Regions from separate parts of the Cellulomonas gilvus ATCC 13127 genome, predicted to be linked through region 1. Evidence: predicted binding sites of a transcription regulator. Region 1 holds the regulator's gene; each other region holds the start of a gene.
What was found. The regulator LexA, encoded in region 1, represses DNA repair genes until DNA is damaged. The targets are predictions, from matches to a motif close to TCGAACANNTGTTCGA.
Positions count from the first base shown of each region.

Region 1 (10,112 bases):
AACCGCAGCGAGCGCGACGCGTTCGCGACGCTCTACGAGGACCGGCTCGCGCAGCTCGAGGCGGTCGAGGAGCGCCTGGTGTTCGGCCGGCTCGACCTCGACGACGACTCCCGCCGGTACGTGGGGCGCATCGGGCTCACCGACGCCGAGCAGACCCCGCTGCTCACCGACTGGCGCGCACCCGCGGCGCAGGCGTTCTACCGCGCCACCGCGGCCCACCCGGACGGCGTGCGCCGGCGCCGCCACGTGGTCACGCGGGGCCGCACCGTCACGGGCGTCGAGGACGAGGTCCTGGACCTGGACCTCCTGGACGGCGACGACGACGCGCTCGCCGGGCTCTCGGGCGAGGGCGCGCTGCTCGCCGGGCTGCGGGCCGGGCGCACGGGCCGCATGGGTGACATCGTCGCGACGATCCAGGCGGAGCAGGACACGATCATCCGGTCGTCGCTCACGGGTGCGCTCGTCGTGCAGGGCGGTCCGGGCACGGGCAAGACCGCGGTCGCGCTGCACCGCGCCGCGTACCTCCTGTACGCGCACCGTCGCGTGCTCGAGCGCTCGGGCGTCCTGCTCGTCGGACCCTCGCGCACGTTCCTGCGGTACATCGACCAGGTGCTCCCCTCGCTCGGCGAGACGGGCGTGGTCACCACGACGATCTCCGAGCTCGTGCCGGGCGTGCTCGCGGACGGCACCGAGCCCGACGCGGTCGCACGGCTCAAGGGCCGGGCCGCGATGGCGCAGGTGGTCGCGCGCGCCGTGCGGGCGCGCCAGCGCGTCCCCGCCGAGCCGGTCACGGTGCGCATCGACGGACGCACCGTCGTGGTCCGGCCGAACGACGTCGCGCAGGCGATCGCGCGCGCGCGGCGTCTGCACCGCCCGCACAACCTGGCGCGCGTCGCGTTCGTGCGGGACATGCTGGGCCGGCTCGCCGCGCAGTACGTCGCCCAGCTCGCGTTCGAGGTCCCGCCCGACGAGCGTGCGGAGATCGTCGAGGAGCTCCGCACCACGCGGGAGATCCGAGTCGCGCTCAACCTCGCCTGGATGCCGCTGACCCCCGAGAAGCTGCTGAGCGACCTGTGGAGCAAGCCGTGGCGGCTCGAGCAGGCGGCCCCGCACCTGTCCGCGCGTGAGCGCGCGCTGCTCGCCCGGCCCGCCGACGCACCGTGGACCCCCGCCGACGTGCCGCTGCTCGACGAGGCCGCCGAGCTGCTCGGCGAGGACGACCAGGCCAGTCGTGCGCAGGCCCGCGCAGCGGCCGACGCGCGCCAGAAGGAGGTCGCCTACGCACGGCAGGTGCTCGAGCAGACCGGGGGCGGCGCGTTCGTCTCGGCCGAGCTGCTCGCGGACCGGTTCTCCTCGGGCGGCCCAGCCCTGACCACGGCCGAGCGGGCGGCGGCCGACCGCAGCTGGACGTACGGGCACGTCGTCGTCGACGAGGCGCAGGAGCTGTCCGCGATGGCCTGGCGCGTCCTGCTGCGCCGGGTGCCGACCCGGAGCCTGACGATCGTCGGCGACGTCGCGCAGACCACGTCGAGCGCGGGTGCCCGCAGCTGGGCGGCCATGCTCGACCCGCTGCTGCCGGGCCAGTGGCGGCAGGCGGACCTCACCGTCAACTACAGGACGCCCGCGCAGGTCGCGGACGCCGCGGTACGCGTCGCCGACGCGGCCCGTCTGCCGCGCTCACCGCTCACGTCGGCGCGCGACGTGCCCGGGTCGCTCGTCGTGACGCGCACCGACGCGCACGCGCTCACGGACGCCGCCGTGGACGCCGCGCGCGCCGCGCTGGCCACGGTGCTCGACGAGACGGGCGCCGGGCGGGTCGCGGTCATCGCCTCAGGTGCGCGGCGCGACGACCTGCGCACCGCCGCCGCGGCCGGCGGGCTCCCCGTGGCGGGTGGGACGGGTGCGCCGGACCTGGACGCGCCCGTCGTCGTGCTCACGCCGCTCGAGGCCAAGGGGCTCGAGTTCGACGTCGTGGTGCTCGTCGAGCCGGCGGAGGTGCTCGCGGGATCGGCCGGCGACCTGTACGTGGCGATGACCCGACCCACGCGGGCGCTGCACGTGCTGCACGCGCGGGAGCTGCCCGCGGGCCTGTGACCGGGCCGCTTCCTGACCTGCGCGCACGTCGTGCAGGTGCGTGGTGCCACCGTGTCCGTTGGGCGGACACCGACCCGCCCAGCACCCGGACAGGCGCACGATAGGCCCGTGCCCAAGGCCCTGTTGCTCGAGAACCTCCACCCGCAGGCCCGCGCGATCCTCGAGACCGCGGGCTTCGACGTCGTCACCCGTACCGGTGCACTCGACGAGTCCGAGCTCGTCGACGCGCTCGACGGGGTCCACCTGCTCGGCATCCGGTCCAAGACCCACGTGACCGCCGACGTCCTGGCGCACGCCCCCGACCTCGTCGCGATCGGCGCGTACTGCATCGGCACCAACCAGATCGACCTGCGCGCCGCGGCCTCGCTGGGCGTCGCGGCGTTCAACGCGCCGTTCTCCAACACGCGCTCCGTGGTCGAGATCGCGATCGCCGACATCATCGCGCTGACCCGCCGCCTGACCGTCTTCGACAAGGAGATGCACGCGGGCACGTGGAACAAGTCCGCGACGGGCGCGCACGAGGTGCGCGGGCGCACGCTCGGGATCATCGGCTACGGCAACATCGGCACGCAGCTGTCGGTCCTCGCCGAGAACCTCGGCATGTCGGTCGTGTTCTACGACGCGGCCGAGAAGCTCGCGCTCGGCAACGCGCGCCGCGCCGCGACGCTCGAGGAGCTGCTCGCGGTCTCCGACGTCGTGACGCTGCACGTCGACGGGCGGCCCGGAAACGCCGGCTTCTTCGGGGCGCCCCAGATCGCCGCCATGAAGCCCGGGTCGATCCTGCTCAACCTGTCGCGCGGGTTCGTCGTCGACCCGGCCGCGGTGCGTGACGCGATCGTCTCCGGCCACCTGTCGGGTGCGGCGATCGACGTGTTCCCCGTGGAGCCCAAGCGCAAGGGCGACCCGTTCGAGTCCGAGCTGTGCGGGCTGCCGAACGTCATCCTCACGCCCCACACGGGCGGCTCGACCGAGGAGGCGCAGGAGTCGATCGGCCAGTTCGTCTCGAACAAGGTGCGCGACTACCTGTCGACCGGCTCGACGACGCTGTCCGTCAACCTGCCCAACGTCGCGCTCGACCAGCCGCCGGGCGTGCACCGCCTCGCGTTCCTGCACCGCAACGTCCCGGGGGTCCTGGCCGACGTCAACGCCACGCTCGCCGAGCACGGCGTGAACATCGAGGGTCAGCTGCTCGCGACGCGCGGCGAGCTCGGGTACGTGGTCACCGACGCGGGCTCGCCCGTGTCCGACGACGTGGTCGAGGCGCTGCGCGCGCAGCCCGAGGCCGTGCGCCTGCGCCTGCTGTCCTGACCGCCGGCACCGCCGACGACGACGAGGCCCGCGCCCGGATCACCCGGGGGCGGGCCTCGTCGTCGGTCCCGGGCGGTGACCCGGTCAGAGCGCGTCGGTCACGACGCGCCGGACTTGCGCTGGAAGCGCCGCTGCGCGGGGCCGGAGGTCTCCGAGCCGTGCACGGCGCCCGTGTTCGTGGAGCCGTCGGCCACGCGGTGACCGCCGGCCTTCTTGCGCTCGAGCGCCTCGCGGAACTTCGCCTTCTGGTCCTCGATCGAATCGCCTGCCTGGCGCTGGTCGTCCGTCATCGGCCGTCCTTCCCTCCGCGTTGGTCGTCCCAGCCTGTCCGAGACCGGCGCCGCGCGCCAACTCGATTCGTCACGCGTCGGCCGTGACCCGCGCGGCTCCGACCGGCAGGTGACGCGCCCACCACCGCAGCACGTGCTCGAACCGCGCGACGCGGTGCGACGGCAGCCCGGACCGGGACAGCTCGTGCCCCTCGCCCGGGAACAGGAGCAGCTCGGCCGGCACGCCGCGCAGCCGCAGCTCGGTGAACCAGCGCTGCCCCTGCTCGACAGGGCACCGCCAGTCCTGCTCCGAGTGGATGACGAGCGTCGGTGTGCGGACCGCGCCCACATGGGCCATGGGCGACTGCGCGGCGACCAGCTCGGGTTCGACCGCCGGGTCCCCCACGTTCTCCTGCCCGAAGAACCAGCCGATGTCGCTCGACCCGACGAAGCTGACCGGGTCGAGGAAGCCACGCTCCACGATCGCCGCCGTGAACCGCTCGGTCCGCGTGGTCAGCCACGCCGTCAGGTAGCCGCCGTAGGACCCGCCCATCACGCCCGTGCGCGTCGCGTCCAGGCGCTCGTCCGCGAGCACGTGGTCGAGCAGCGCGAGCACGTCGTCCGCGTCGACCGTGCCGAACGCGTGCCGGATCGCCCGTCCGTGCGCACGTCCCCGGCCCGCCGAGCCGCGCGGGTTGCCGTGCACCACCGCGTACCCGGCCGCCGCGAGCACCTGCACCTCGTCGAACAGGGCGTGCGTGTACTGCGCGAACGGCCCGCCGTGGATCATCAGGATCGTGGGGTGCGGACCCGCACCGAAGCGTTCCGGGTCCGGCGTCGTGAGCCATCCCTCGACGCGGTAGCCGTCGGGTGCCAGGGCCGTGACCGGCTGCGGCCTGCGCAGGCGCCCGGTCGCCCGCAGCCGCGCCGACAGGTCCGTGAGAGCGCGCGCGCCGCCGTCCGTCACGACGACCAGGTCGCCCGCGCTGTCGGGCGTCGCCCGGACCGCGACGGTCCGCCCCGCCGCGTGCGTGGCCGACGTGACGACGTCGGTGCCGCCGAGCAGCTCGGCCACCGTCGCGTCGGGCTCGACCCGGACCAGGTGCACGGCACCCTCCCGCAGCGGCGCGACGAGCACGCCGCCATCCGCGGCGACGAGCACACCGGGGTCGAGGTCCACCCTCTCCGGGTCGGTCAGCCGGACGGGCGCGCCGACGGGCGTGCCGTCCGCGGCGACCTCGAGCACGAACAGCCCGGTGAGCGCCGCGACGCAGTCCCGCCCGGACGCGCCCATGTCGGCGGCGAGCAGCCACACGCGCGCGCCGTCCGGGTCCGGGAGCACCGCCCCGACCGCGAGCGTCGAACCGGCGTCCGCGTCCGTGACGGGCCGCACGGCGCCGAGCACGGGCGCGGCCTGGTCCTCGGCCGCGACGTCCGGTGCGGGCGACGGCGGGACCGGGAGGACCACGGCGTCGCGCCGCAGGTCCACCTCGCGCGCGCCGTGCCGGGCGGCGACCACCGTCACCCCCGAACCGTCCGGCAGCCACCGGGGGCCGTTCACGTCGAGCCCCGCGGGCGAGATGCGGACGGGCTCGGGGGCGTCCTGGGGCACCCCCGCCCCCGGCGACGCGAGCGGTGGCAGGTCCACCACGAACACCGCACGCTCGCGGTCGCGCACGTAGCCGAGCCCGTCGGCCCGGTAGCGCAGCTCGGTCACCAGGCGCGGCGGCTCAGCACCCGGCTTGCCCCCGCGCTCGTACCGGCCGGGCTCGGGCACGCGGGCCACGTAGGCGACACGGCGCGAGTCGGGCGAGACCACGGGCTGCTGCGCGCCCAGCGGCGCGTCGGTCAGCGCGACGGGCTCACCGCCCGCCGCCTCGACCACGTGCACCTGACCCGGACCGTCGGCCGTGCGACGGATGAACACCACCCATCTGCCGTCCGCCGACACCTGCGGTGCGGAGTCGGCGAAGCCACGGGTGAGCACGCGCGGTGCGCCGCCGTTCAGCGGGACGAGCCACAGCCCGCCCGTGACGGCGTCCGCCGCCGCATCCGGCCCGTGCACGGCGATCACCGCCGCCGATCCGTCGGGCAGCAGCGCGGGCGCCCCCGGGGCGCACCACAGGTACAGGTCGTCAGGGAGCATGACGCGACGCTATCGCGCAGCCCTGACCGCGACGGACGCGCGCCGCCGGTCCCGATCAGTCGTCGACGTGGGTGGCGGCGGCGGGCTCGTCGCCCCGCGCCGCGGCACGCTCGGCGCGCTCGGCGCGCAGCACCGTGATCGCGGCCTCGAAGTCCTCGAGCGAGTCGAACGCCTGGTAGACGCTCGCGAACCGCAGGTACGCGACCTCGTCGAGCTCACGCAGCGGCCCCAGGATCGCCAGCCCGATCTCGTAGGCGTCGATCTCCGCCGAGCCCGACGAGCGCAGCGTCTCCTCGACCTTCTGCGCGAGCAGCGCCAGGTCGTCCTCGCTGACCGGGCGCCCCTGGCACGCCTTGCGCACGCCGCCCGTGATCTTGTCGCGGCTGAACGGCTCGGTCGCCCCCGAGCGCTTGACCACCGAGAGGCTCGTGGTCTCGACCGTGGTGAACCGTCGGTTGCAGGACGGGCACTGCCGGCGGCGCCGGATCGAGGCGCCGTCGTCCGACGTGCGCGAGTCGACGACGCGCGAGTCCGGATGACGGCAGAACGGGCAGTGCACCTGGGCCTCCGGTGATCGGGCGAGACCTGGCGGCCTCCGAGCGGGGCGCGGGCCGGGCTCCGCCCCGTCACGCGCCCCCGCGACGCTAGGCCACACGCCCGCGGCATCGCAAGGCGGCCACCGCCGGACGGCTGAGGGGCGGCCACCCGCAGGTGACCGCCCCTCCGGGACGCCCCGTCCCGGGCCGCGGGCCGACTCGCCTCGGCTGCGCGGTGTGCTGCGGGTCCGCGCGGGACCGGGTCCCGCCGATGGCGGCGCCGAGCGCCACCCCGCCCCTCGCCTCTGAGCCCCCCAGCTCTCGAAGTGAGGTGTGCCTAACCTAACGGACCGCTTGCGCGTGCACAAGGCCAGGTACGCCCCGGCGCGGACGCGCGCCGGGGGGCGTCCCCGTCAGCCCCGCGGCACCACCAGCTCCTGCCCCGCCGTCAGGTGCGCGCCCGACAGCCCGTTGACCCGGACGAGCTCGCGCACCTGGTCCTGCACGGACTCGCCCGCACCCCGCGACGACTCGGCGATCGACCACATGGTCTCGCCCGGTTGCACGACGTGCCGGTCGATCCGCACGTCGCCGTCGCCCGCCGCGACCGCCGCCCGCGCACCCAGGGCGACCGCGAACGCGACGAGCACGAGCGCCAGCCCCACGAGGACGGCACGCCCGCGACGCGTCAGGTGCAGCGCGGGCTGCGAGGAGGTGCGCCGCGCACGAGCCGGCCGCACGAGGACGGGCATGGCAGCACCGCCGCCGCGCACTGCTCCACCGATCACCATCGCGCTCATGCCGACTCCTCTCCGCGGCGTCCGTGTCCGAACACCCGTTCGTCATACACCTGTTCGTCGTACGTCTGTACGATGTCTACCAGAGCCGTCCGACACGCGTCCACAGATGTCGAACAGATGTTTGAGATCCCTGTCCGCGCTGCGTAGGCTCACCGACGAGGAACAGCGCACCATCGACCACCGACACGCCCCGGTCCCGGCCACCGGAACCACCGGGCGCGGGCGGTGGGCCGTCGCAGGGGACGGCGCGGTGGGCGCTCGGACAGGAGGGCTGGACGTGACGGACGCAGTGGGAGCCACGCAGGACGAGCGAGCGACGGTGCACGAGCTGCCGGAGACCCCGGCGGGCCCCGACGGCCTGACCGCGCGCCAGCGCCTGGTGCTCGAGACCATCCGCGCGTCGGTCGAGTCCCGCGGCTATCCGCCGAGCATGCGGGAGATCGGCGAGGCCGTCGGGCTGACCAGCCCGTCGAGCGTCAAGCACCAGCTCACCGCGCTCGAGCGCAAGGGCTACCTGCGCCGTGACCCCAAGCGGCCGCGCGCGATCGAGGTCGTGCACCCGGACGACTCGCGCAGCGTCGCGGGATGGGCCACGGCGGGGGCGGACACGCAGGTGGACCTCGTCGGCGGCGCGGGTGCCGAGCGCGTACCCGCACCCTCCTACGTGCCCGTCGTCGGGCGCATCGCCGCTGGCGGGCCGATCCTCGCGGAGCAGGTCGTCGAGGACGTGTTCCCGCTCCCCCGACAGCTCGTGGGCGACGGCGACCTGTTCCTGCTCAAGGTCAGCGGTGACTCGATGGTGGACGCGGCGATCTGCGACGGCGACTGGGTCGTCGTCCGGCGCCAGCCGGTCGCCGAGAACGGCGAGATCGTCGCCGCGATGATCGACGGCGAGGCCACGGTCAAGACGCTGCGGCGCGCCGAGGGTCACGTCTGGCTGATGCCGCACAACACCGCCTACGCACCGATCCCGGGCGACGACGCGACGATCCTCGGCCGGGTCGTCAGCGTGCTGCGCAGCCTCTGAGCCATGCCCGGCCGCCGCCCCGACCCGCCGCGCGACCTCGCGCGCCGGCTCGCGGAGCGGCTCGGCCGGCCGGCGGGCGCGCGTCGTGACGACGAGCCGCCCACCCAGGACGCCCGGGCGGACACGGCACCGGCCGCCTCAGAGGAGGATCCCCGAGGCGGCCGGTCCGGCGGACGTCAGTAGCCGAAGCGCTTGGCGACCTCACGCACCGCGGTGGCCGACGCGCGCATGCCCGAGAGCTCGTCGACCGACATCGGGATCGGCAGCTGCTCGAGCACCCCGGCCGAGCCGACGATGCTGGGCACCGAGAGGCACACGTCGCTGATCCCGTGGTAGTCGGTCAGCAGCGAGGACACCGGCAGCACGCGCCGCTCGTCCTTGATGATCGCCTCGATGATGCGCGACCCGGCGAGCGCCACCGCGTAGTTCGTGGCGCCCTTGCCCTCGATGATCCGGTACGCCGACTCGACCACCTCGCGCGCGATCTGGTCCCGGACGGCTCCCGTCAGCGACGCGCCCTCGCCCACGCCCTGCCACTCGAGCAGCGGGATGGAGCCGATCGACGCCGAGCTCCACAGCGGCAGCTCCGTGTCGCCGTGCTCGCCCGCGATGTACGCGTGCACGTTCTGCACGGCCACGCCGGTGTGCCGCGCCAGGAGGTAGCGCAGGCGGGACGAGTCGAGCACCGTGCCCGAGCCGAACAGCTGCTGGGGCGGCAGGCCCGAGATCTTCAGGGCGGCGTACGTCACCACGTCGACCGGGTTCGTCACCATGACGTACACCGCGTGCGGCGCGACCTCGACGATCGAGGGCAGCACCTTGGAGACGAGGTTGATGGTCGCCTCGGCCAGGTCCGTGCGGGTCTGCCCGGGCTTCTGCTTGGCACCCGCGGTGAACATCACGACGTCCGCGTCCGCGCACACCGCGATGTCGTCGGAGCCGACGACCTCGGCCATCGACATGAACTGGATGCCGTGGCCCAGGTCGAGCGCCTCGGCCTCGACCTTGGCCTTGTTGATGTCGAACAGCGCCACGTGCCGCGCGGCGCCGCGCATGAGCGCCGCGTACGCCATGGTCGAGCCGACGGCGCCCGCGCCCACGATCGCGAGCTTCGACGTACGCCGCTGGGCGGGTCCGGCGTGCGCCGGCACCTCTCCGCTGGCGGCGGGTGCGATGTCCTGGTCAGGCATGATGCCTCCTTCTGGGCCGACGGTCCGGTCGAAGGCTATCGGCTCACGCGTCACGCAGCCGTGACAGCGCGGCGATCACCACGTCCCGGTCGTCGGTCCGCCAGAACGGCGGCATCGAGCGCGCCAGGTACTCGCCGTACCGCGCGGTGGCCAGCCGTGGGTCGAGCACCGCGACCACGCCGCGGTCCTGCGGCCCACGGATCAGGCGTCCCGCGCCCTGTGCCAGCAGGAGCGCGGCGTGCGTCGCCGAGACCGCCATGAACCCGTTGCCGCCCGCACGGGCCACGACGTCCGCACGCGCCGACCGGACCGGGTCGTCGGGACGCGGGAACGGGATCCGGTCGATGAGCACCAGACGGCAGGAGCGACCCGGGACGTCGACGCCCTGCCAGAGCGCGAGCGTCCCGAACAGGCATGTCGGCTCGTCGGCGGCGAACCGCGCCACGAGCGTCGGGAGCTGGTCGTCGCCCTGCAGCAGCACGGGCACGTCGAGCCGCTCGCGCATCGCCTCGGCCGCCGCGGTGGCCGCGCGTCGCGACGAGAACAGCCCGAGCGTGGCACCGCCCGACGCGCGCACGAGCGCCTCGATCTCGTCGAGCTGCGCATCGGTCGCGGGTTCGCGACCGGGTGGCGGCAGGCGGCGCGCGACGTAGCAGATGCCCTGGCGCGGGTAGTCGAACGGGCTGCCGACGTCGAGCCCGGTCCAGCGCAGGGGCCCCTGGGGCGCCGCGGGGGCCGGGTC
Region 1 covers NC_015671.1:2,195,408-2,205,519, forward strand. Annotated here, with positions in the region: gene CELGI_RS10165 (HelD family protein) at 1-2,094, shown strand, start outside; gene serA (phosphoglycerate dehydrogenase) at 2,203-3,402, shown strand; gene CELGI_RS10175 (DUF5302 domain-containing protein) at 3,501-3,692, opposite strand; gene CELGI_RS10180 (S9 family peptidase) at 3,763-5,817, opposite strand; gene nrdR (transcriptional regulator NrdR) at 5,873-6,376, opposite strand; gene CELGI_RS10190 (LysM peptidoglycan-binding domain-containing protein) at 6,767-7,153, opposite strand; gene lexA (transcriptional repressor LexA) at 7,431-8,180, shown strand; gene CELGI_RS10205 (L-lactate dehydrogenase) at 8,357-9,370, opposite strand; gene CELGI_RS10210 (ATP-dependent DNA helicase) at 9,414-10,112, opposite strand, start outside.

Region 2 (10,112 bases), 420 kb from region 1:
GTCCCCATGCGTCCCGTGACCGATCTGCAGCGCACCGTCGCCCCGTTCGAGGTCGTGTCCGAGTACACGCCGTCGGGGGACCAGCCGGCCGCCATCGCCGAGCTCGCCCAGCGGCTCAACGCGGGTGAGAAGGACGTCGTGCTGCTCGGAGCGACGGGGACGGGCAAGTCCGCGACCACCGCGTGGCTCATCGAGCAGGTGCAGCGCCCGACGCTCGTCATGGCGCCCAACAAGACGCTGGCGGCACAGCTCGCGACCGAGTTCCGCGAGCTCCTGCCCAACAACGCGGTCGAGTACTTCGTGTCGTACTACGACTACTACCAGCCCGAGGCGTACATCGCGCAGACGGACACCTACATCGAGAAGGACTCGTCCATCAACGACGAGGTGGAGCGGCTGCGGCACTCCGCGACGTCGTCGCTGCTGACGCGGCGGGACGTCGTGGTGGTGGCGTCGGTCTCGTGCATCTACGGCCTCGGCACGCCCCAGGAGTACGTGGACCGGATGGTCACGCTGCACGTGGGCGACCAGGTGGACCGGGACCAGCTGCTGCGGCGGTTCGTGCAGATGCAGTACACGCGCAACGACCTGGCGTTCACCCGCGGCACGTTCCGGGTGCGCGGCGACACGGTCGAGATCATCCCGAAGTACGAGGAGCTCGCGATCCGGATCGAGTTCTTCGGCGACGAGATCGAGGCGATCGCCACGCTGCACCCGTTGACGGGTGACGTGGTGCGCGCCGAGGAGCAGATGATGATCTTCCCGGCGACGCACTACGTCGCGGGACCCGAGCGCATGGAGCGCGCGATCGGGGGCATCGAGGCCGAGCTCGAGGCACGCCTCGCCGACCTGGAGAAGCAGGGCAAGCTGCTCGAGGCGCAGCGGCTGCGCATGCGGACCACGTACGACATCGAGATGATGCGCCAGGTCGGCTCGTGCTCGGGCATCGAGAACTACTCGCGGCACATCGACGGGCGCACGGCGGGCTCGGCGCCGAACACGCTGCTCGACTACTTCCCGGAGGACTTCCTCCTGGTGATCGACGAGTCGCACGTGACCGTGCCGCAGATCGGTGCGATGTTCGAGGGCGACATGTCGCGCAAGCGCTCGCTCGTGGAGCACGGCTTCCGCCTGCCGAGCGCGGTCGACAACCGGCCGCTGCGCTGGGAGGAGTTCGTCGACCGGATCGGCCAGACCGTGTACCTGTCGGCGACGCCGGGCGACTACGAGCTGTCGATGGCCGACGGGGTGGTCGAGCAGATCATCCGGCCCACGGGGCTCGTCGACCCCGAGGTCGTCGTGAAGCCGACCAAGGGCCAGATCGACGACCTCCTGGGCGAGATCCGCGAACGCGTCGAGAAGGACGAGCGCGTCCTGGTGACGACGTTGACCAAGAAGATGGCCGAGGACCTCACCGACTACTTCCTCGAGAAGGGCGTGCGCGTCCGCTACCTGCACTCCGAGGTCGACACGTTGCGACGCGTCGAGCTGCTGCGGGAGCTGCGGCTCGGCGAGTACGACGTGCTCGTGGGCATCAACCTGCTGCGTGAGGGCCTCGACCTGCCGGAGGTGTCCCTGGTGGCGATCCTCGACGCGGACAAGGAGGGGTTCCTGCGCTCGGGCAAGTCGCTCATCCAGACCATCGGTCGCGCGGCCCGCAACGTGTCCGGCCAGGTGCACATGTACGCCGACAAGATGACGCCGGCCATGCGCCTGGCGATCGACGAGACCACGCGTCGCCGCGAGCGACAGGTGGCGTACAACCTGGCGAACGGCATCGACCCGACGCCGCTGCGCAAGAAGATCGGCGACATCACCGATCTGCTGGCGCGTGAGGACGCCGACACCGCAGAGCTGCTGGGCGGTGGCGGCCGGCAGACGAGCCGCGGCAAGGCGCCCGTGCCGGGCTTCGGCTCGCGGGTCGCGCACGACGACCGGACCCGCCTGACGGGTGCGGCCGCGGGCGAGCTCGCGTCGCTCATCCAGGACCTGACCGAGCAGATGCACGCTGCGGCCGGCGAGCTGCAGTTCGAGCTCGCGGCCCGGCTGCGCGACGAGATCTCCGGCCTCAAGAAGGAGCTGCGCGGCATGCAGGCCGCCACGGCCTGAGGGCGCGCCCCCGGGCGGGGGCCCGGGTGGCGGTCTCGGTCGTCGAGGCCGCGGGACGACGAGGAGGAGCACCACATGGCGATCCGCATCCAGGTGACGTTCGACGCCGCCCACCCGCCGACGCTCGGGGCGTTCTGGGCCGAGGCGCTGGGCTATGTCGAGGACGCCCCGCCGCCGCCGTACACGTCGTGGGACGAGGCGCTCGACGCGATGGGCGTGCCGCTCGACCAGCGTGACACCGCCTACGCGGTGGTCGACCCCGACGGCGTGGGTCCGCGGCTGTGGTTCCAGAAGGTGCCCGAGGAGAAGGCCGGCAAGAACCGGGTCCACCTCGACGTGAACGTGGGCGCGGGCGTGCCGCGGCCGGAGCGGCCCGACGCGGTGCGTGCGCGCGCCACCGAGCTCGAGGCGCTCGGGGCCCGGCGGCTGTACGAGAAGGACGAGCTCGGCTCGTTCTGGGTCACGATGCAGGACCCGGAGGGCAACGAGTTCTGCCTCCAGTAGGCGTTGCGTGGCTGCCACGGCGACATGTGCACAGGGATGCCTTAGCATTGTCGACGTTGAAGGGGAGTACCCCACAAGCGACCGTGTCGTCATCACGGATCCCGGCCATCCGGGACCCGGTGCGGTCTGCCTGACACGTCAGGCGGGGGAGACCTTCGGTACCGCGTCATCACCCGTACCGGAGGTCTGTCTGTGGACGTCTCGCTGCCCGTCTGGATCCTCACCGGCGTCGTCATCGTCGGTCTGATCTTCTTCGACTTCTTCGCTCACGTGCGCACGCCGCACGAGCCCACGTTCCGCGAGTCGGCCTGGTGGTCGGCGGTCTACATCGCTCTCGCGGTGGTGTTCGGCATCGGCGTCGGCATCGCCGCCGGGTGGGACCTCGGCACGGAGTACTTCGCGGGGTACGTGACCGAGAAGAGCCTGTCGGTCGACAACCTGTTCGTGTTCCTCATCATCATGACGAGGTTCGCGGTCCCGAGGGCGTACCAGCAGAAGGTGCTCCTGGTCGGCGTCGCGATCGCCCTGGTGCTGCGGACGGTGTTCATCCTGGTCGGCGCGGCGGCGATCGAGCAGTGGTCCTGGGTGTTCTACGTGTTCGGCGCGTACCTCGTCTACACCGGGTGGAGCCTGGCCCGCGAGCACGCGACCGAGCCCGACGAGAACGCCGGCAACGGCCTCCTGGTGCGCTGGGTGCGGCGCGCGCTGCCGACCACCGACGAGTACCACGGCGACCGTCTGTCGGTCCGCATCGACGGACGCCGCGTCCTGACGCCCATGCTCCTGGTGATGGTCGCGATCGGCTCGACCGACATCCTGTTCGCGCTCGACTCGATCCCCGCGATCTACGGCCTGACCGAGGAGCCGTACATCGTGTTCACCGCCAACGCGTTCGCGCTCCTGGGCCTGCGTCAGCTGTACTTCCTCATCGGCGGGCTCCTCGAGCGCCTGGTCTACCTGTCGCAGGGCCTCGCGGTCATCCTGGGCTTCATCGGCATCAAGCTGGTGCTGCACGCGCTGCACACCAACGAGGTCGCGTTCATCAACGGCGGAGAGCACGTCGAGTGGGCGCCCGAGATCCCGATCTGGCTGTCGCTGACGGTGATCCTGGGCACGCTGGCGGTCGCCACGGTCGCGAGCCTGGTCAAGACCCGCCGCGAGGACAAGACGCCCGTCCTGACGGACTGAGCCGCCGAGCCCGCGCGGCGCCGGATGCCGCGCGGGCCCCCGGCCTACGGCCGCCGATCGGCGCCGCCGGGCAGGCTCAGGCCGACCAGGGCCCGATCACGACGTCCCAGCGGCGGATCTCGGTCGCGGCGACGAGGCCTTCGCGGGCGAACGGGTCGTCGTCGAGCAGGCGCCGGAGTGCGGCCTCGTCGGCGACCTCGAACACGAGGAGCGCCCCAGGGGGACCGTCCGGGAAGGGCCCGGAGCCGCGCAGGGCGCCCGCGTCGGCCAGGCCGGCGAGGTAGGCGCGGTGCTCGGGCCGCACGCGGTCACGGACCTCCGCGCGCTCGTCGTACGTGTAGCGGACGGCGTAGGTGGGCATGGCGCCATCCTGCCGCAGGTCGCGGCGCCCGCGGGGCACCTGGCGGCGCGTGCGCGCGGCGGGTGGCACAGTGGTCCGGTGACCACGACCCTCACCCTCTCCGACGGGATGCGGATGCCCGCCGTCGGCTTCGGCGTCTACAAGGTGGCGGACGAGGCCGCCGGACCCGCGGTCGCGACCGCGCTCGAGGCGGGCTACCGCCTGGTCGACACCGCGACGCTCTACGGCAACGAGCGCGGGGTCGGCCGTGCGGTGCGGGACAGCGGCCTGGACCGGGACGACGTGTTCGTCACGACCAAGCTGTGGAACGACGCGCACGGCCCGGACGCCGCGCGGGCCGCGTTCGAGCAGTCGGTCGAACGGCTCGGTCTGGGCGCACCCGATCTGTACCTGATCCACTGGCCGGTGCCGTCGCGGGACCTGTACGCATCGACGTGGCGCACGCTGATCCAGCTGCGTGACGAGGGGCGTGTGCGTTCGGTGGGCGTGTCGAACTTCCAGCCCGCGCACATCGCGCGCATCGTCGACGACTCGGGTGAGGTGCCCGTGGTCAACCAGGTGGAGCTCCACCCGTACCTGCAGCAGCGTGAGCTGCGTGCGCTGCACGCCGAGCTCGGCATCATCACGCAGGCCTGGTCGCCGCTCGGACGCGGTGCCGTGCTGACCGACCCGGTCATCGGCGACATCGCCCGGTCGCACGGCGTCAGCCCGGCACAGGTGGTGCTGCGCTGGCACCTGGACCTCAACGTGGCCGTCATCCCGAAGTCGGTCACGCCGGCACGCATCCGCCAGAACCGGGACCTGGCCGGGTTCGAGCTGTCCGACGACGACCACGCGCGCATCGCGGACCTCGACCGCGACGAGCGCACGGGTTCGCACCCCGACCTGGTCGCCTGACCGATCCCCCGCACGACCCCCACGAGAGAGCGAGCACCATGCCGCGCGAGCTGCGGACCCTCCTGACCGACGAGCTGCTCGAGCGCGTGCACGCACGTGCCGCGGGCCACGACCGGGACAACACGTTCCCGCACGAGGACCTCGCGGACCTGGCCGCGGCGGGGTACCTCCAGGCGTTCGTCCCGGAGCGACTCGGCGGTGCGGGCCTCACGCTCGAGGAGGTGAGCCGCGAGCAGGTACGACTCGCGGCCGCCGCGCCCGCGACCGCGCTCGCCGTGAACATGCACCTGGTGGTCACGGGGCTCGCGGCGCTGCTCGTCGGCCGGGGCGACGACTCGGTCGAGTTCGTGCTGCGCGACGCGGCCGCGGGCGAGGTGTTCGCGTTCGGCAACTCCGAGGCGGGCAACGACCTGGTGATGTTCGGGTCGCGCACCCGGGCCGAGCGTCAGCCGGACGGCGGCTACCGGTTCACGGGGACCAAGATCTTCACGTCGCTGTCACCGGTGTGGACGCGCCTGGCGACGTTCGGCCTGGACGAGGACGACCCGGACGGTCCCCGGCTGGTGCACGCCGTCGTCGGACGCGCCGGCGTGACGACGAAGGACGACTGGGACACGCTCGGCATGCGCGCCACGCAGTCCGCGACCACGGTGCTGGACGGCGCGTACGCGGCGCCGGAGCACGTGTACCGCAGGCTGCCGCCGGGGCCGTCGGCGGACCCGTTCATCTTCGCGCTGTTCGCGGTGTTCGAGGTGCTGCTCGGCGCGGTGTACACGGGGATCGGGCGCCGCGCGGTGGAGCTCGCGGTCGCGAGCGCGCGTCGTCAGACCTCGTTCAAGAACGACGGGCGCGCGTACGCGCAGGACCCCGACATCCGCTGGCGGATCGCGGACGCGGGGCTCCTGCAGGACGGTGCCGAGCTCCAGGTGTTCGCGCTCGCCCGCGACGTCGACGAGCGGGCCGACCACGGTGCCCGCTGGTTCGCGCAGCTCGTCGGGCTCAAGGTCCGCGCGACCGAGTCCGCGCGGCAGGTGGTCGAGCTCGCGCTGCGCGCGTCGGGCGGCGGCAGCTACTTCACGGGCAACGAGCTCGGACGGCTGTACCGGGACGTGCTCGCCGGCATCTTCCACCCGTCCGACGACGAGTCGGCGCACGCGACCGTGGCGGCCTCGCTCCTGGGCCCGCCGGACTGACGGAGCTGAGGCTCACCCGCGGCGGTCACCACCCGCGGGCGCGCCACGCGGCCAGGTGCGGCCGCTCGGTCCCGAGTGTCGTGTCGTCACCGTGGCCCGGGTAGATCCACGTGTCGTCGTCGAACCGGTCGAACAGGTGCGTGACGACGTCGTGCCACAGCCGCGCGAAGTCGTCGGGACCGTGCGTCTTGCCCACGCCCCCGGGGAACAGCGAGTCACCCGTGAGCACGTGCGCGCGCCCCGGGTGCGCCGCGTGCTCCGGCTCGCGGTAGACGAGCGCCACCGAGCCGGGGGTGTGGCCGCGCAGCGCGACCACCTCGAGCGTCACGTGGCCGACGACGAGCAGGTCGCCCGCGTGCAGCCGGCGCGTGACCGGGACGTCGGCGGCCGCAGCCACCGCGTCGGCGTCGTCGGCGCCCGCCGCGACGTGCGCACCCGTGACGGCGACGACCGACCGCAGCGCGCCCAGGTGGTCGCCGTGCCGGTGCGTGGTGACGACCGTGTCGAGCCGCGCCGCGCCGTTGCCCTCGCGGACCAGGGCGAGCAGGCGGTCGGCGTCGGCCGCGGCGTCGACCAGCAGCTGCGCGCCGTCACGTCGGCACGTGACCAGGTACGCGTTGTTGTCGAGCGGGCCCACCGAGACCTTGCGGAGCACGACCTCGTCCAGCACGCGGACGGCGGTCGGGCCTCCGGGCTCCACGTGGCCGTCGTACCCGTCGGCCGGCCGGTCCGGGGTCATCGTGCGCTCCCGCTGGTCTGCGCGGCCGCGACCGCATGCGCCTGCGCATGGCTGTGCGCGGCGCGCACCAGAGCCAGGTGGGAGAGCGCCTGGGGGACGTTGCCGGCCATGCGGCCCCCCACGGGGTCGTACTGCTCGGCCAGGAGGCCGACGTCGTTCGCGAGGCCGACCGCCACGTCCAGCACCGCGCCGGCCTCCTCGACCTGACGCGTCCGGGCGAGTGCGTCCGCGAGCCAGAACGAGCACGCCAGGAACGCGTTCTCGGTACCGGCCAGGCCGTCGTCCGTGCGGTCCGTGCGGTAGCGCAGCAGCAGTCCCGGAGCGATCTCCAGCTCCTCGCGGATCGTCCGGACGGTGGCGAGCACGCGGGCGTCGTCGGGCGGGAGGAAGCCGATCTGCACCATCTGCAGCAGCGCGGCGTCGGTGTGCGCGCTGCCGTACGACTGGGTGAACGTGCCGCGTCCCGGGTCCCAGCCGTGCTCGAGGACGTCGGCGTGGATCTCGTCGCGCGCGGCGCGCCACCGCTCGACCGGGCCCGGCAGCCCGTGCACCTCGACGGCGCGCACGGCACGGTCGACCGCGGCCCACGCCATCATCTTCGAGTGCACGAAGTGCCGCGGCTCGCCGCGGACCTCCCAGATGCCACGGTCGGGCAGGTGCCAGCTCCGCAGCAGCTCCTCCAGAAGGTGGCACTGCAGCGACCACGAGTCGCGCGTCTCCGCGAGGCCGGCGTCCCGCGCCGCCTCGAGCGCGCACATGACCTCGCCCAGGACGTCGTTCTGGACCTGGCCGACCGCGGCGTTGCCGATCCGCACCGGACGGGACCCCGCGTAGCCCGGCAGGTGGTCCAGCGTGCGCTCGGGCAGGTCACGGCCGCCGTCGAGGCGGTACATGATCTGCAGGTCGCCCGGGTCGCCCGCGACAGCCCGCAGCAGCCAGTCGCGCCACTGGCGCGTCTCGTCCCGGAAGCCCTGCTCGAGCAGTGCCTCGATGGTCAGCGCCGCATCCCGGAGCCAGCAGTAGCGGTAGTCCCAGTTCCGTTCGCCGCCGAAGTCCTCGGGCAGCGACGTGGTGACCGCGGCAGCGATCCCGCCCGTCTCGAAGTCGGTGAGGAGCCGCAGCACCAGGAGCGAGCGCACCACGGCCTCGCGGTGCGGACCCTGATACGTGGCGTCGCGCGCCCACAACCCCCACGCGATCCGCGTCGAGTCGATGCGCCCGAGCACCGTGAGCACGGGCGGGACGGGCGCCCAGGACGGGATCCACGTGAGCGAGAGGTCGACGCTCTCCTGCTCGTGCAGGACGAACTCGTCGACGTGGTGGTGGTCGCTCGCGCGGGGCAGCCGCGAGCCGCGCAGCAGGACCGAGTCCGGGCCGGCGACGGCGCGGATCGCCTCTTCGCCGTGGTCGTCGACGCGCATCACCCACGGCTGCACCGCGCCGTAGCCGAAGCGCACGACCCATTCGTGGCGCACCTCGACGCGTCCGCTCGTGCACGTGATGCGGCGGACCAGGTCGGCGCGGCCGTCCGCGAGCGGCATGGTCTCGGTCACGACCGCGGTGCCTGTGGGCGACACGTACGTGGTCTCGAGGACGAACGAGTCGTCGACGTAGCGGCGCGTGACCTCGGTCGCGTCGGGCACCGTGAGCAGCCAGTGCCCGTGCTCGCGCGTCCCGACGAGCGCCGCGAAGCATGCGGGAGCGTCGAAGTGGGGGAGGCACAGCCAGTCGACCGAACCCCTGAGCGAGACGAGGGCCGCGGTGCGGCCGTCGCCCAGCACGGCGTACTCCGAGATCGGCGCTGCGGACGGGGGAGCGGCGGCATCGTTCGTCATGGCCCGTCCAGCATGGCCCGGGCGACGCTGACCAGCACGTCGGCGCGCACGCGCGGGTCCGGGCGGGCGGCCGAGGCCCAGGTCACGTCGAACGAGTGTGCGAATGTCGGTGCCGAACCGTAGACTCCCCGACGTGAACGACCGTCTGGTGGTGCAGGGCGCCCGCGAGCACAACCTCCGTAACGTCGACCTCGATCTGCCGAGGGACGGCCTCATCGTCTTCACCGGCTTGTCCGGCTCGGGGAAGTCGTCGCTGGCCTTCGACACGATCTTCGCGGAGGGCCAGCGGCGCTACGTCGAGTCGCTCTCGGCGTACGCCCGGCAGTTCCTCGGGCAGATGGACAAGCCTGACGTCGACTTCATCGAGGGTCTGTCGCCCGCGGTCTCGATCGACCAGAAGTCGACCAACCGGAACCCGCGCTCGACGGTCGGCACGATCACCGAGGTGTACGACTACCTGCGCCTGCTGTTCGCACGTGCGGGCACGCAGCACTGCCCGGAGTGCGGTGAGCGCGTCACCGCCCAGACCCCGCAGCAGATCGTCGACCGGCTGCTCGAGCTGCCGGAGGGCACGCGGTACCAGGTGCTCGCGCCCGTGGTGCGCGGGCGCAAGGGTGAGTACGCGGACCTGTTCGCCGAGCTGCAGGGCAAGGGCTTCGCGCGCGCACGGGTCGACGGCGAGGTCGTCCAGCTCGCGTCTCCGCCCACGCTCGAGAAGAAGCTCAAGCACGACATCGAGGTCGTCGTGGACCGGCTGGTGGCCCGTGAGGGCGTGCAGCGACGCCTGACCGACTCGGTCGAGACGGCGCTGGGGCTCGCCGGTGGGCTCCTCGTGGTGGACATGGTCGACCTGGACATCGACGACCCCGCCAAGGAGCGCCGGTTCTCCGAGCACCGCGCGTGCCCCAACGACCACGTGCTCACGCTCGACGAGATCGAGCCCCGGACGTTCTCGTTCAACGCGCCCTACGGCGCGTGCCCCGAGTGCACCGGGATCGGCTCGCGCCTCGAGGTGGACCCGGACCTCGTGGTCCCCGACGAGGACCTCTCGCTGGACGAGGGCGCGATCGCGCCGTGGGCGCAGATCTCGTCGGACTACTTCGCGCGCGTGCTCGCGGCGCTCGCGCAGGAGATGGGCTTCTCGACGAGCGTGCCGTGGCGCGCGCTGCCGCAGCGGGCGCGGGACGCGGTGCTGTACGGGCGCAACCACGAGGTGCACGTCCGGTACAAGAACCGCTGGGGCCGTGAGCGGCAGTACTCGACGGGCTTCGAGGGCGCTGTGACGT
Region 2 covers NC_015671.1:1,771,413-1,781,524, forward strand. Annotated here, with positions in the region: gene uvrB (excinuclease ABC subunit UvrB) at 7-2,109, shown strand; gene CELGI_RS08215 (VOC family protein) at 2,185-2,613, shown strand; gene CELGI_RS08220 (TerC family protein) at 2,806-3,801, shown strand; gene CELGI_RS08225 (YciI family protein) at 3,878-4,162, opposite strand; gene CELGI_RS08230 (aldo/keto reductase) at 4,241-5,059, shown strand; gene CELGI_RS08235 (acyl-CoA dehydrogenase family protein) at 5,098-6,252, shown strand; gene CELGI_RS08240 (MBL fold metallo-hydrolase) at 6,278-6,991, opposite strand; gene CELGI_RS08245 (glycoside hydrolase family 15 protein) at 6,988-8,826, opposite strand; gene uvrA (excinuclease ABC subunit UvrA) at 8,960-10,112, shown strand, end outside.
Region 2: the regulator LexA is predicted to act here: its motif matches at 8,914-8,929, upstream of uvrA (excinuclease ABC subunit UvrA).

Region 3 (10,112 bases), 310 kb from region 1:
GTCACGCACCTGCTTGCGCGGCCAGGCGTCACCCGTGACGTGCTCGTTGAGGTTCTCGCCCGAGCCGAGCGCGACCCAGAACCGGCCGGGGAACATCGCGGCGAGCGTCGCGGCGGCCTGCGCGATGATCGCCGGGTGGTAGCGCTGGCCGGGCGCATTGACCACGCCGAACGGCAGGCTCGTCGTCGCGAGCGCGGCCCCCAGCCAGCTCCAGGCGAAGCCCGAGTGGCCCTGCGTCACGCTCCAGGGCGCGAAGTGGTCGGAGCACATGCCCGCGTCGAACCCGACCTGCTCGGCGTGCTGCGCGGCCGCCAGGAGCCCGGCGGGGTGGACCTGCTCGTGCGAGTGGTGGAACCCGATCGTCGCCATGCCTGACGTTCCTACCTGCTGACCGCGCTCCTCGCGCGGTGAGGCGGGCGGCTCAGAACACCTGGCGCAGGTTCGCGCGGGTCAGGTCGAGCAGCTCGTCGCCGCGTCCGGACAGCAGCGTGCGCAGCGCGTACAGCGCGAAGCCCTTGGCCTGCTCGAGCTTGACGGACGGCGGGATGGTCAGCTCCTGGCGTTCGGTGACCACGTCGACGAACGCCGGCCCGTCGTGCGCGAACGCGGCCTCGAGCGCGTCGCGCAGCTGGTCCGAACGCTCCACCCGGAACGCCTTGAGCCCGGCGGCCTCCGCGATCGCCGCGAGCGACGGGTTCTCCAGGTCGGTCGCGGTGGTGACGAACCCGGCCGCCTTCATCTCGAGCTCGACGAAGTTGAGGGACGCGTTGTTGAACACGACCACCTTCACCGGGAGCTTGTTCTGCGTGATGGTGAGCAGCTCGCCCAGGAGCATCGCGACGCCGCCGTCGCCGGACAGCGCCACCACCTGCCGGCCCGGGTGCGCGGCCGCTGCGCCGACCGCCTGCGGCAGCGCGTTGGCCATCGAGCCGTGGATGAACGAGCCGATGAGCCGGCGTCGGCCGTTCATCCGGAGGTAGCGCGCGGCCCAGATCACGGGCGAGCCGACGTCCGGGACGAACACCGCGTCGTCGGACGCGATCTCGTCGATCAGGCGTGCCACGTACTGCGGGTGCAGCGGCTGGGCGCCCTTGCGCGGCGTCGCGAGGTCGTCGAGCCTGGCGCGGGTCTTGGCGTAGTGCGCGACCGCCTCCTCCAGGTGCGACCGGTCGTCGTGCCGGGTCAGCAGGGGCAGGAGCCCGCGCAGCGTCTCGCGCACGTCCCCGACGACGCCCAGCTCGAGCGGGGTGCGGCGGCCCAGGCGCTCGCCCCGCACGTCCACCTGCACCACCTTCGCCTTCTCCGGCAGGAAGGGCCGGTACGGGAAGTCGGTGCCGAGCATCAGCAGGGTGTCGCACGACTCCATGGCCTTGTACCCCGACGCGAACCCGAGCAGCCCGGTCATGCCGACGTCGAACGGGTTGTCGTGCTCGACGAACTGCTTGGAGCGCAGCGTGTGCACGATCGGCGCACCGAGCGTGTCGGCGAGCGCGAGCAGCTCGGCGTGCGCGCCCTCGGCACCCGCACCCGCCAGGATGGTCACGCGCTGCGAGCCGTCCAGGAGCGCGGCCATCGCGGCCAGCTCGTCGTCGGACGGCACGATGCGCGGCGTCGTCGCGCGGATCGCTGCGACGGTCTCGTCCTGCGCGTCGGCGAGCGCGACGTCACCGGGGATCACGACGACCGCGACGCCCTTGCGCTCGACCGCGGCGCGCATCGCGGTGTGCAGCACGCGCGGCATCTGCACGGGCGACGCGGCGTACTCGACGTACACCGAGCACTCGCGGAACAGCTCCTGCGGGTGGGTCTCCTGGAAGTACCCCGAGCCGATCTCGGAGGTGGGGATGTGCGCCGCGATCGCGAGCACGGGCACGCCCGAGCGCTGCGCGTCGAACAGGCCGTTGATCAGGTGGAGGTTGCCCGGGCCGCAGGACCCGACGCACACCGCGAGCTCGCCCGTGAGCGCCGCCTCGGCGCCTGCCGCGAACGCCGCCGCCTCCTCGTGCCGCACGTGCACCCAGTCGATGCCCGAGTCGCGCAGCGCGTCCGTGAACCCGTTGAGGGAGTCCCCGGGGATCCCGTAGACCCGCTTGACGCCTGCGGCGACGAGCGAGTCGACCATGTTCTTCGCGACGGTGGTCATGCAGCTCTCCCTGATGTGGGTGGTGGTGCGGCCGGGTGCGCCGCGTGGGGTGACCGTTCGGGTCAGGTGGCGATCGCGGGCCAGACCAGGGCGCACACGCGTGCGGCGAGGTCGTCGTCGAGCGGCGCGTGCCCCCAGACCAGCCTGTGGTAGGCGGGCGCGAAAAGCGCGTCGACGACGAGCGCGGCGTCCGTTCCCGCGCGCAGCTCACCCGAGGCGATGCCGCGCTCGACGTGGTGCACGGCTGCGTGCCGGCGCGGTTCGAGCCACTGGTCGAGCAGTGCGGTCGCGGTCGCGGCGTCCGTGATCGACGCGGCCATGAGCTGGCGCAGGAGCCGGCCCGCCGGGGTGTCGCGCAGCAGGTGGACGAGCGTGTCCAGCTGCGCCTCGAGCGCGGTGCGCACCGGCAGGTCGTCGTCGAACTCGATGCTCGCGTGGAAGCGGTCGAGCAGTCCCTCGAGCAGCACGGCGGCCGCCGACGGCCACCACTTGTAGAGCGTGGTCCGGGACACGCCGGCGCGCGTGGCGATCGCGTCGACGGTCGGCAGGTTCCCGCTACCCAGCGCGAGCTCGGCGGCGGCATCGAGCACCGCCCGGCGGCGCTCGGGGGAGCGCGGGCGACCCCGGCGTGGCGGCTCCTCATTCATGGACACGCTGTTCACTATATGCCCGCGCGCGACCTCGTCCGTCCGAGCGCCGGTGCGGCATCCTGGGGCCCATGAGTGCAGCCCAGGAGTCCGTCGCCGACCGGGCCGACCGGACGGCCCAGACCGCGGCGGTGCTGCCGGTCGCCGTGGCGGCGCTCGTCGTGAGCGTCACGCAGCTGGTGTGGCTGGGCGTCTCGTGGCGGACCGTGCTCGCCGCGCCGCTGCTGATCGGTGCCGCATGGGCGCGGTGGCGGTCGGCCGAGCCTGCGGCACCACCTGCACCCGGCGACGACCGGGCCGCCGCATCGGGCCTCGGGCTCGTCTGGCTGCTCACGTGCGCGGTGCTGGCGCTCGCGGGTCTCGGCCTGGTGGCGGCCGAGGCGCTCGCTGGCTCGTGAGTCGGGCGCGCCCCTGCGACCCCGGCCGGGACCTACGCTGGCCTCAGCCTGGTCGAGAGGAAGAGCGATGACGAAGAACCGCAAGCCGCCCGTGGCCGAGCGCCTCGCGCGGTATCCGCTGGCGCGTGACCTCGGGGGCGCGATCGGCCGGGGCGTGGACAAGCTGCCCGTCGGTGAGGTCACGCGCGCGACGATCAAGATCAAGAGCGGCGAGGTGGTGGCCGCGGCCGCCGAGACCTCGGCGGCGCTCGCGTCCGGTGCCGGAGCCGCGGTCAAGGCCGGACGCGACGGGTTCGTCGCGACCCGCGACGAGCAGCGTCACGCGCCGAGCGCCACCCCGGCACCCGCGCCCGGGTCGACGACCATCGAGGTCCCCGCGCCCGCGAGCCTCGTGGACCAGCTCGAGCGGTTGCAGCGCCTGCACACGCAGGGGCACCTCAGCGACGACGAGTACGCGCACGCGAAGGCCGCGCTGCTCGCCCCTTAGCCGTCAGGCCTTGCGCTGGCCCCGCGGTCCGGCGTCCATGGTGACCACGCCGTCGACGTAGCCGATGCGGTGCTCGGAGTTCTTGTGCGAGTAGAGCTCCAGGTTGACCACGGTGAACGTCTCGTCGGGGTTGAGCAGCACCTCCCCGAAGCACAGCGTGTACTGGTTCCAGCGGGCCGACGAGTCCTCCGCGGCCAGGCCGATCACCTGGTCCCCGTTGACGACGTCCACGTGCACGCCGTACCTGCGGAAGCTGCCGAAGCCGTTCTCGAGCGCCGAGTAGCTCGACAGCGCGACCGCCGCGACGTCCGGGTGCCACGTGATGGTGACGGTCTCGAGCTCGCCCGGTCCGCGTGCGTCGCCCGAGTGGCGGACCGCGCCCTCCGGCGTCACGAGCACCTCGTCGGCGTTGGCCGCGCCCACGTACACGACGTGCCCGTCGTGGTATCGGACCAGCGCCTTGAGGTCGTAGTCCTTGCCCTTGGCGGTCCAGCCGTTGCTCGCCTGGATCTGCGGCCGGTCCGCACCCGCCTTCGTGAGCGTGATCCGCGAGCCCTTCGTGAGGCTCACGCGACCGGTGCCGGTCGCCGCGTCGGTCGGGGTGACGGGCTCCGTCGCCGGGGCGGGCACCGGGCGCGGCGTGCGCGAGAACAGCCCCATGGACGGGCTCCTTCCGGGCGGGTGGTGGTCGGCTCGCGGTCACCCTAACCAGCGGTGGGGTGGCGCGCGGTCGTCGTGCACAGACCGGCGGCTCGGCCGCGGCGTGACGAAGCGCACGCGCCCCGGCCCCGGTGTGCGGGACGAACGTCGGGCCGGCCGTCCTCGGGCCCGCGGTAGCGACTCGTCGAGGGTGTCCGCACCGTGAGAGGACGCCCGCCGCCCGCGCGCCTCCCCGCCGCGGTCGGCCACACTGTCCGACAGTCGGCCGCGAGCGGAAGGACCTGCCATGAGCATGCTGCGGACCAAGTCGATCGAGCAGTCGCTCGCCGATGCGGACGAGCCGGAGTACCAGCTCAAGAAGACGCTCTCGGCGTTCGACCTCGTCGTGTTCGGCGTCGGCGTCGTCATCGGTGCGGGCATCTTCACGCTCACGGGCCGGGCGGCGCACGACGTCGCCGGTCCGTCGATCGTGCTGTCCTTCGTCATCGCCGCCGTCTGCTGCGCGCTCGCGGCCATGTGCTACGCCGAGTTCGCGTCCAGCATCCCGATCTCCGGCTCGGCGTACACGTTCTCCTACGCGAGCATGGGCGAGCTGGTCGCGTGGATCGTCGGCTGGGACCTGCTGCTCGAGATGTTCCTGGGGGCGAGCGTCGTCGCGCAGGGCTGGAGCTCCTACCTGGGCACGTTCCTCGGCCAGCTCGGGATCACGTTGCCGGCGGCGATCAGCCACGGCGGCACGGTCGACCTGCCCGCGGTGCTGCTGGTGCTCGTGCTCGGCGTGCTCGTGGTGCTCGGCATCAAGGAGTCGATGCGGGTCAACATCGCGCTCGTCGGGCTCAAGCTGTTCATCGTCCTGTTCGTGATCGTCGCGGGCATCGGGTTCATCTCGTCCGCGAACTACGACCCGTTCATCCCGCCCGCCTCGGTGGCCGAGGCGAAGAACGGGCTCACGCAGCCGCTCCTGCAGGCGGTGCTGGGGATCGAGCCGTCCGCGTTCGGCGTCGGGGGGATCTTCGCGGGCGCGGCGCTGGTCTTCTTCGCCTACATCGGGTTCGACGTGGTCGCGACGACGGCCGAGGAGACGCGCAACCCGCGCCGGGACCTGCCCATCGGCATCCTCGGCTCGCTCGCGATCTGCACGGTCCTGTACTGCGCGGTCGCCCTGGTGGTCACCGGCATGGTGTCCTACGACGAGCTGCCCAAGGACGCCGCGCTCGCGCGCGCGTTCGAGATCCACGGGCAGGGGTGGATGGCCACGATCATCGCCGCGGGTGCTGTGGCCGGACTCACCACGGTGGTGCTGACGCTCATGATCGGCGCGTCGCGCGTCATGTTCGCGATGAGCCGCGACCACCTGCTCCCTCCGGTCCTGGCGAAGGTCCACCCCACGTTCCGCACGCCCTGGGTCATCACCGTGATCGTCACCGTGGTGACGGCGCTGATCGCCGGGCTCACCCCCGTGGGCGTGCTCGAGGAGATGGTCAACATCGGCACGCTCTCGGCGTTCGTGCTGGTCAGCGTGGGCGTGATCGTGCTGCGGCGCACCCGGCCCGAGCTCCCGCGCGCGTTCCGGGTGCCGTGGGTGCCGGTCCTTCCCGCGGCCGCCGCGGTGGTCTGCTTCTACCTGATGCTCAACCTCCCGGTGGAGACCTGGTTGCGCTTCCTGGTGTGGCTCGCGATCGGGTTCGCGATCTACTTCGGGTACTCCCGGAGCCACTCGCGCGTGGGGCTCGCGGCACAGGGGCAGGAGCGCAAGCGCTGACCTCACCGTTGGGTGGGATGAATCCGGCGGGTTAGCGTGTTGGAGGAAACGGCCGCCCGCTCCGGGCGCGCCATCGACCCCGCACCGAGGAGAGCCCCCGCGTGAGCGCGTGGAACCTGACCGAGCGCCGTGCCGTCGACCTGTCCCTGGTCGCCAGCGCGCTCTGTCGACCCGTGCGGGGCTGTTGAGCCGAGCGGACCTCGTCGCTCGTCCTCCGGGCGTGGACCTGCTGGGTCCTTCCGCCTGTCGCCGCGCCTGACGCGCGGCCGTCGGCCCTCGTCGGGCCGTCCTCCTGCCGACCCGCCCCGGGCGGCACCTCCTTCCTGACCGCGCCGCGGCCTCGTCGCCGTGCGCCTTCGAAAGGTCTCCCGTGTCTGACACGTCCACGCAGCCCACCCGGCGGCTGCGCCTTCCCTCGTTCACCGTGCAGGTGCTGCTGGGCCTCGGCCTCGGCGTCCTGCTCGGGTGGATCGCCCTGCGCCTGGGGACCGTCGGTCCCGACGGCAGCCCCAACTGGCTCACGACGACGCTCGACACCATCGGGTCGTCGTTCGTGACGCTCCTCAAGGCGATCGTGCCGCCGCTCGTGTTCCTGGCGATCGTCGCGTCCATCGCCAACCTGCGGCACGTCACCAACGCCGCCCGGCTCGCCGGTCAGACCCTGCTGTGGTTCGCCATCACGGCGGGCATCTCGGTCGCGGTCGGCATCGGCCTGGGTGTGCTGCTGCGGCCCGGTGCCAACACCACGCTCGACCCCGCGGACGGATCCGACCCGACCCGGACGGGGTCGTGGCTCGACTTCCTCAACGGCCTCATCCCCGCCAACTTCCTGGGGATCGGCGGCTCGACGCAGATCGCGGAGGACGGCACCGCGAGCACGTCCATCTCGTTCAACGTGCTGCAGATCGTCGTCGTCGCGCTCGTCGTCGGGATCGCGGCCCTGCGGACCGGCAAGGCTGCGGAGCCGTTCCTCGCGTTCAACCGCTCGGCGCTGGCCGTGGTGCAGAAGGTGCTGTGGTGGATCATCCGCCTCGCGCCGCTCGGCACGCTCGGGCTCATCGGCACCGCGGTGGCGACCTACGGGTGGGACCTGCTGGCCCCGCTCGCGACGTACGCCGGCGCCATCTACCTGGGCCTGGCGATCGTCCTCCTGGCGATCTACCCCGTGATCCTGCGGACCAACGGGCTGCGCGTGCTGAGCTTCTTCCGTGGGGCCTGGCCCGCCATCCAGCTCGCGTTCGTGTCCCGTTCGTCGGTGGGCACGCTGCCCGTCACGCAGCGGGTCGCCGAGCGCAACCTGGGCGTCCCGCCGTCGTACGCCTCGTTCGCCGTGCCGCTCGCCGCGACGACGAAGATGGATGGTTGCGCCTCGATCTACCCCGCGGTGTCCGCGATCTTCGTCGCGCAGATCTTCGGCATCGACCTGTCGCTGACCGACTACCTGCTCATCGCGTTCGTCTCGGTCGTCGGCTCCGCCGCGACCGCCGGTCTCACCGGCGCCGTCGTGATGCTCACCCTCACGCTCTCGACGCTCGGGCTGCCGCTCGCCGGCGTGGGCCTGCTGCTGGCGATCGACCCCATCCTCGACATGGGCCGCACGGCCGTGAACGTGGCCGGGCAGGCGCTCGTGCCGACCGTCGTCGCCAAGCGGGAGGGGATCCTCGACCTCGAGCGCTACGCCTCGGCGTCGGCCGAGGACCTGTTCGCGGACGAGCCCGTCGCCGACCGCGAGCTGGTGCCGTCCGACGAGGCCGGCGCGGCGCGTGACGGGGAGCGGGTGCCCGTCCGCGCTTAGCGCAGCCTGTGCACGGGCCCCGGTCGCACGTCGTGCGGCCGGGGCTTCGTCGTTCCCGGGCCCGGGCCCCGTGGGCCGCCGCGTCGGCCGTGCGCCCCGCTCGCGTGACGCGCCATTCCGCGACGCGGTACCTGCGGGGTGCGATGTCGGTCGGGCGCCTCGCTCCAGCTGCCTCGTCGCGTATGAGCCACGTCGTCGCATCTGTGGCTCTCGTCGCTGCGGCGGTCTCGACGTGGCTCGCTGCCCGAAAGGGCGCCCGTCGCGCGACGTCGCTGCGGCGGTCCAGCCGTTCCTGAGGTGCACTCACGTGCTCCGCCGTCTGTCGTGCATGGACCTCGCGTCGTGCGGACGCCGCGAGGTGGAGGGCATGTCAGTGGTCGATGGAACACTTGTTCGAGGGGGTGAGCGCATGACGGTGTCGGTCGCGGAGCGGCGGGTTCGGGTGCCTGGCGGCAGTGCCGTCGTGCGACCAGCCGGTCCAGGGCGCAGTGTGGCCGCGGGTGACGGGGGTGCGTCCGACGAGCGGTGGGATCAGGACCTCGCGACGCTGCCGGCGCCGCGGGTCCGCCCGGCGGACCTCATCGCGCTCCTGACAGCTGCGGATGTCCCGCAGGTGCGTGACGTCGATCTGGTCGGACTGGTGGTCGGCTGGCAGCAGCTGATCGGCCTCGCGGTCGCGGGTCAGGCGGCGGTGGTGCGGGAGCTGCTCGCGCGCGGCCACGGCATCCTCGACGGACTGCCCGAGGAGCTGGCTGCGGCGCTGGCCTGGACGACGCCTGCTGCGCAGCAGCTCGTCGCGCGTGCGGAAGGGCTGGGCGAGCTCCCCGTGGTCGACGAGGCGCTGCGGGACGGTGTGGTGGATGCGCGCAAGGTGGACGTGCTGCTGGACGAGCTCGCCGCGCTGACGGTCGGGACCGATGAGCTTCCTGATGCGCACGACGTGCGCGCCGCGCGCAGCCGGGTCGCGTCGGCCGCCATGAGCCGTGCCGACGGCCGGACGACCACGCAGCTGCGACGGCTCGTGCGGCGCGAGGTCATCGCGGTCGACCCGGCCGCGGCGCGCACGCGCGCCGAGCAGGCACGCGCGCGCAGGAGCGTGCGTGTGGACTGGGCGCCCGACGGCATGGCGTGGGTCAGCGCGTTTCTCACGGCACCCGACGCGATCGTGGTGCGCACGGTGCTGGACGCAGCGGCGGACGTCCGCGACGCGATCGACCCGCGCACGCTCGACCAGCGGCGTGCGGATGCGTTCGTGTCGATCTTCGACGGGATCGCGAGCACGGGCGTGCTGCCCTGCGGCGACGCGCTGCCCGCGCGTCAGCGGGTCAAGCCGCACATCCAGGTCACGGTGGCGGCCACGACTTTGCTCGGGCTGGACGACGCTCCCGCGGAGCTGGCCGGGTACGGGCCGGTCGGCGCCGACGTGGCGCGCGCGATCGCCGCGGACGGGACGTGGCGCAGGCTGCTGACCGACCCGCGCACGGGTGCGCTGGTCGAGCGGGGCTCCACGGCCTACCGGCCGGGTGCGGCGCTCGGTGCTCATGTGCGCGCGCGCGACGTGACGTGCACGTTCCCGGGCTGCGTGCGTCCGGCGGCGACGTGCGAGCTCGACCACATCACGCCGTACCGGCACGACGCTGCGGATGCGGTGCAGACGACCGCTGACAACCTGCACGCCGCGTGCAAGCGGCACCACGACCTCAAGACGCAGGGGCTCTGGACGGTGAGACGCGTCGCCGATGGTGGAGTGGCCTGGACCAGTCGGACGGGCATCACCTACGTGGTGCACCCCGAGGCGGTGCTGGCGGAGCCCACGGCCTGGAGCCACGCGCCGGCGGAGGCGGCGGGAGCGCGGGCGGGGCCGGGCGCGTGCCAACCGCCACCGTTCTAGGGGCGTCCAGCGGGGGAGAACCACCCCGCGGCGGTCGAGTTGTGAGCCACGTACCGCCGCGAGGTGTCCAGGAGGACCGGTCGTCGAGGGGCGATGCAGTCCGTTGGTCAAGGCAACCTGACCGGCTTGCCCTGGTGTGAGGACTTTCGGCCCACATCGTGTGCTGTGACCGTCGGCCGGAGTGTCGGGCGCGGGTCGGATGCGGGCGGGGTGCGGACGCGCGTGCGGGCATGCGCCGGGTGTGGTCGCGGGTACGGGCGCCGCGCGGGTGTGGTCGCGGGTACGGGCGCCGCGCGGGTGTGGTCGCGGGTACGGGCGACGCGCGGGTG
Region 3 covers NC_015671.1:2,504,522-2,514,633, reverse strand. Annotated here, with positions in the region: gene CELGI_RS11565 (TIGR03885 family FMN-dependent LLM class oxidoreductase) at 1-369, opposite strand, end outside; gene poxB (ubiquinone-dependent pyruvate dehydrogenase) at 422-2,143, opposite strand; gene CELGI_RS11555 (TetR/AcrR family transcriptional regulator) at 2,206-2,790, opposite strand; gene CELGI_RS11550 (hypothetical protein) at 2,862-3,188, shown strand; gene CELGI_RS11545 (SHOCT domain-containing protein) at 3,256-3,675, shown strand; gene CELGI_RS11540 (TerD family protein) at 3,679-4,335, opposite strand; gene CELGI_RS11535 (amino acid permease) at 4,622-6,097, shown strand; gene CELGI_RS11530 (dicarboxylate/amino acid:cation symporter) at 6,468-7,892, shown strand; gene CELGI_RS16560 (HNH endonuclease signature motif containing protein) at 8,383-9,783, shown strand.
Region 3: the regulator LexA is predicted to act here: its motif matches at 8,274-8,289, upstream of CELGI_RS16560 (HNH endonuclease signature motif containing protein).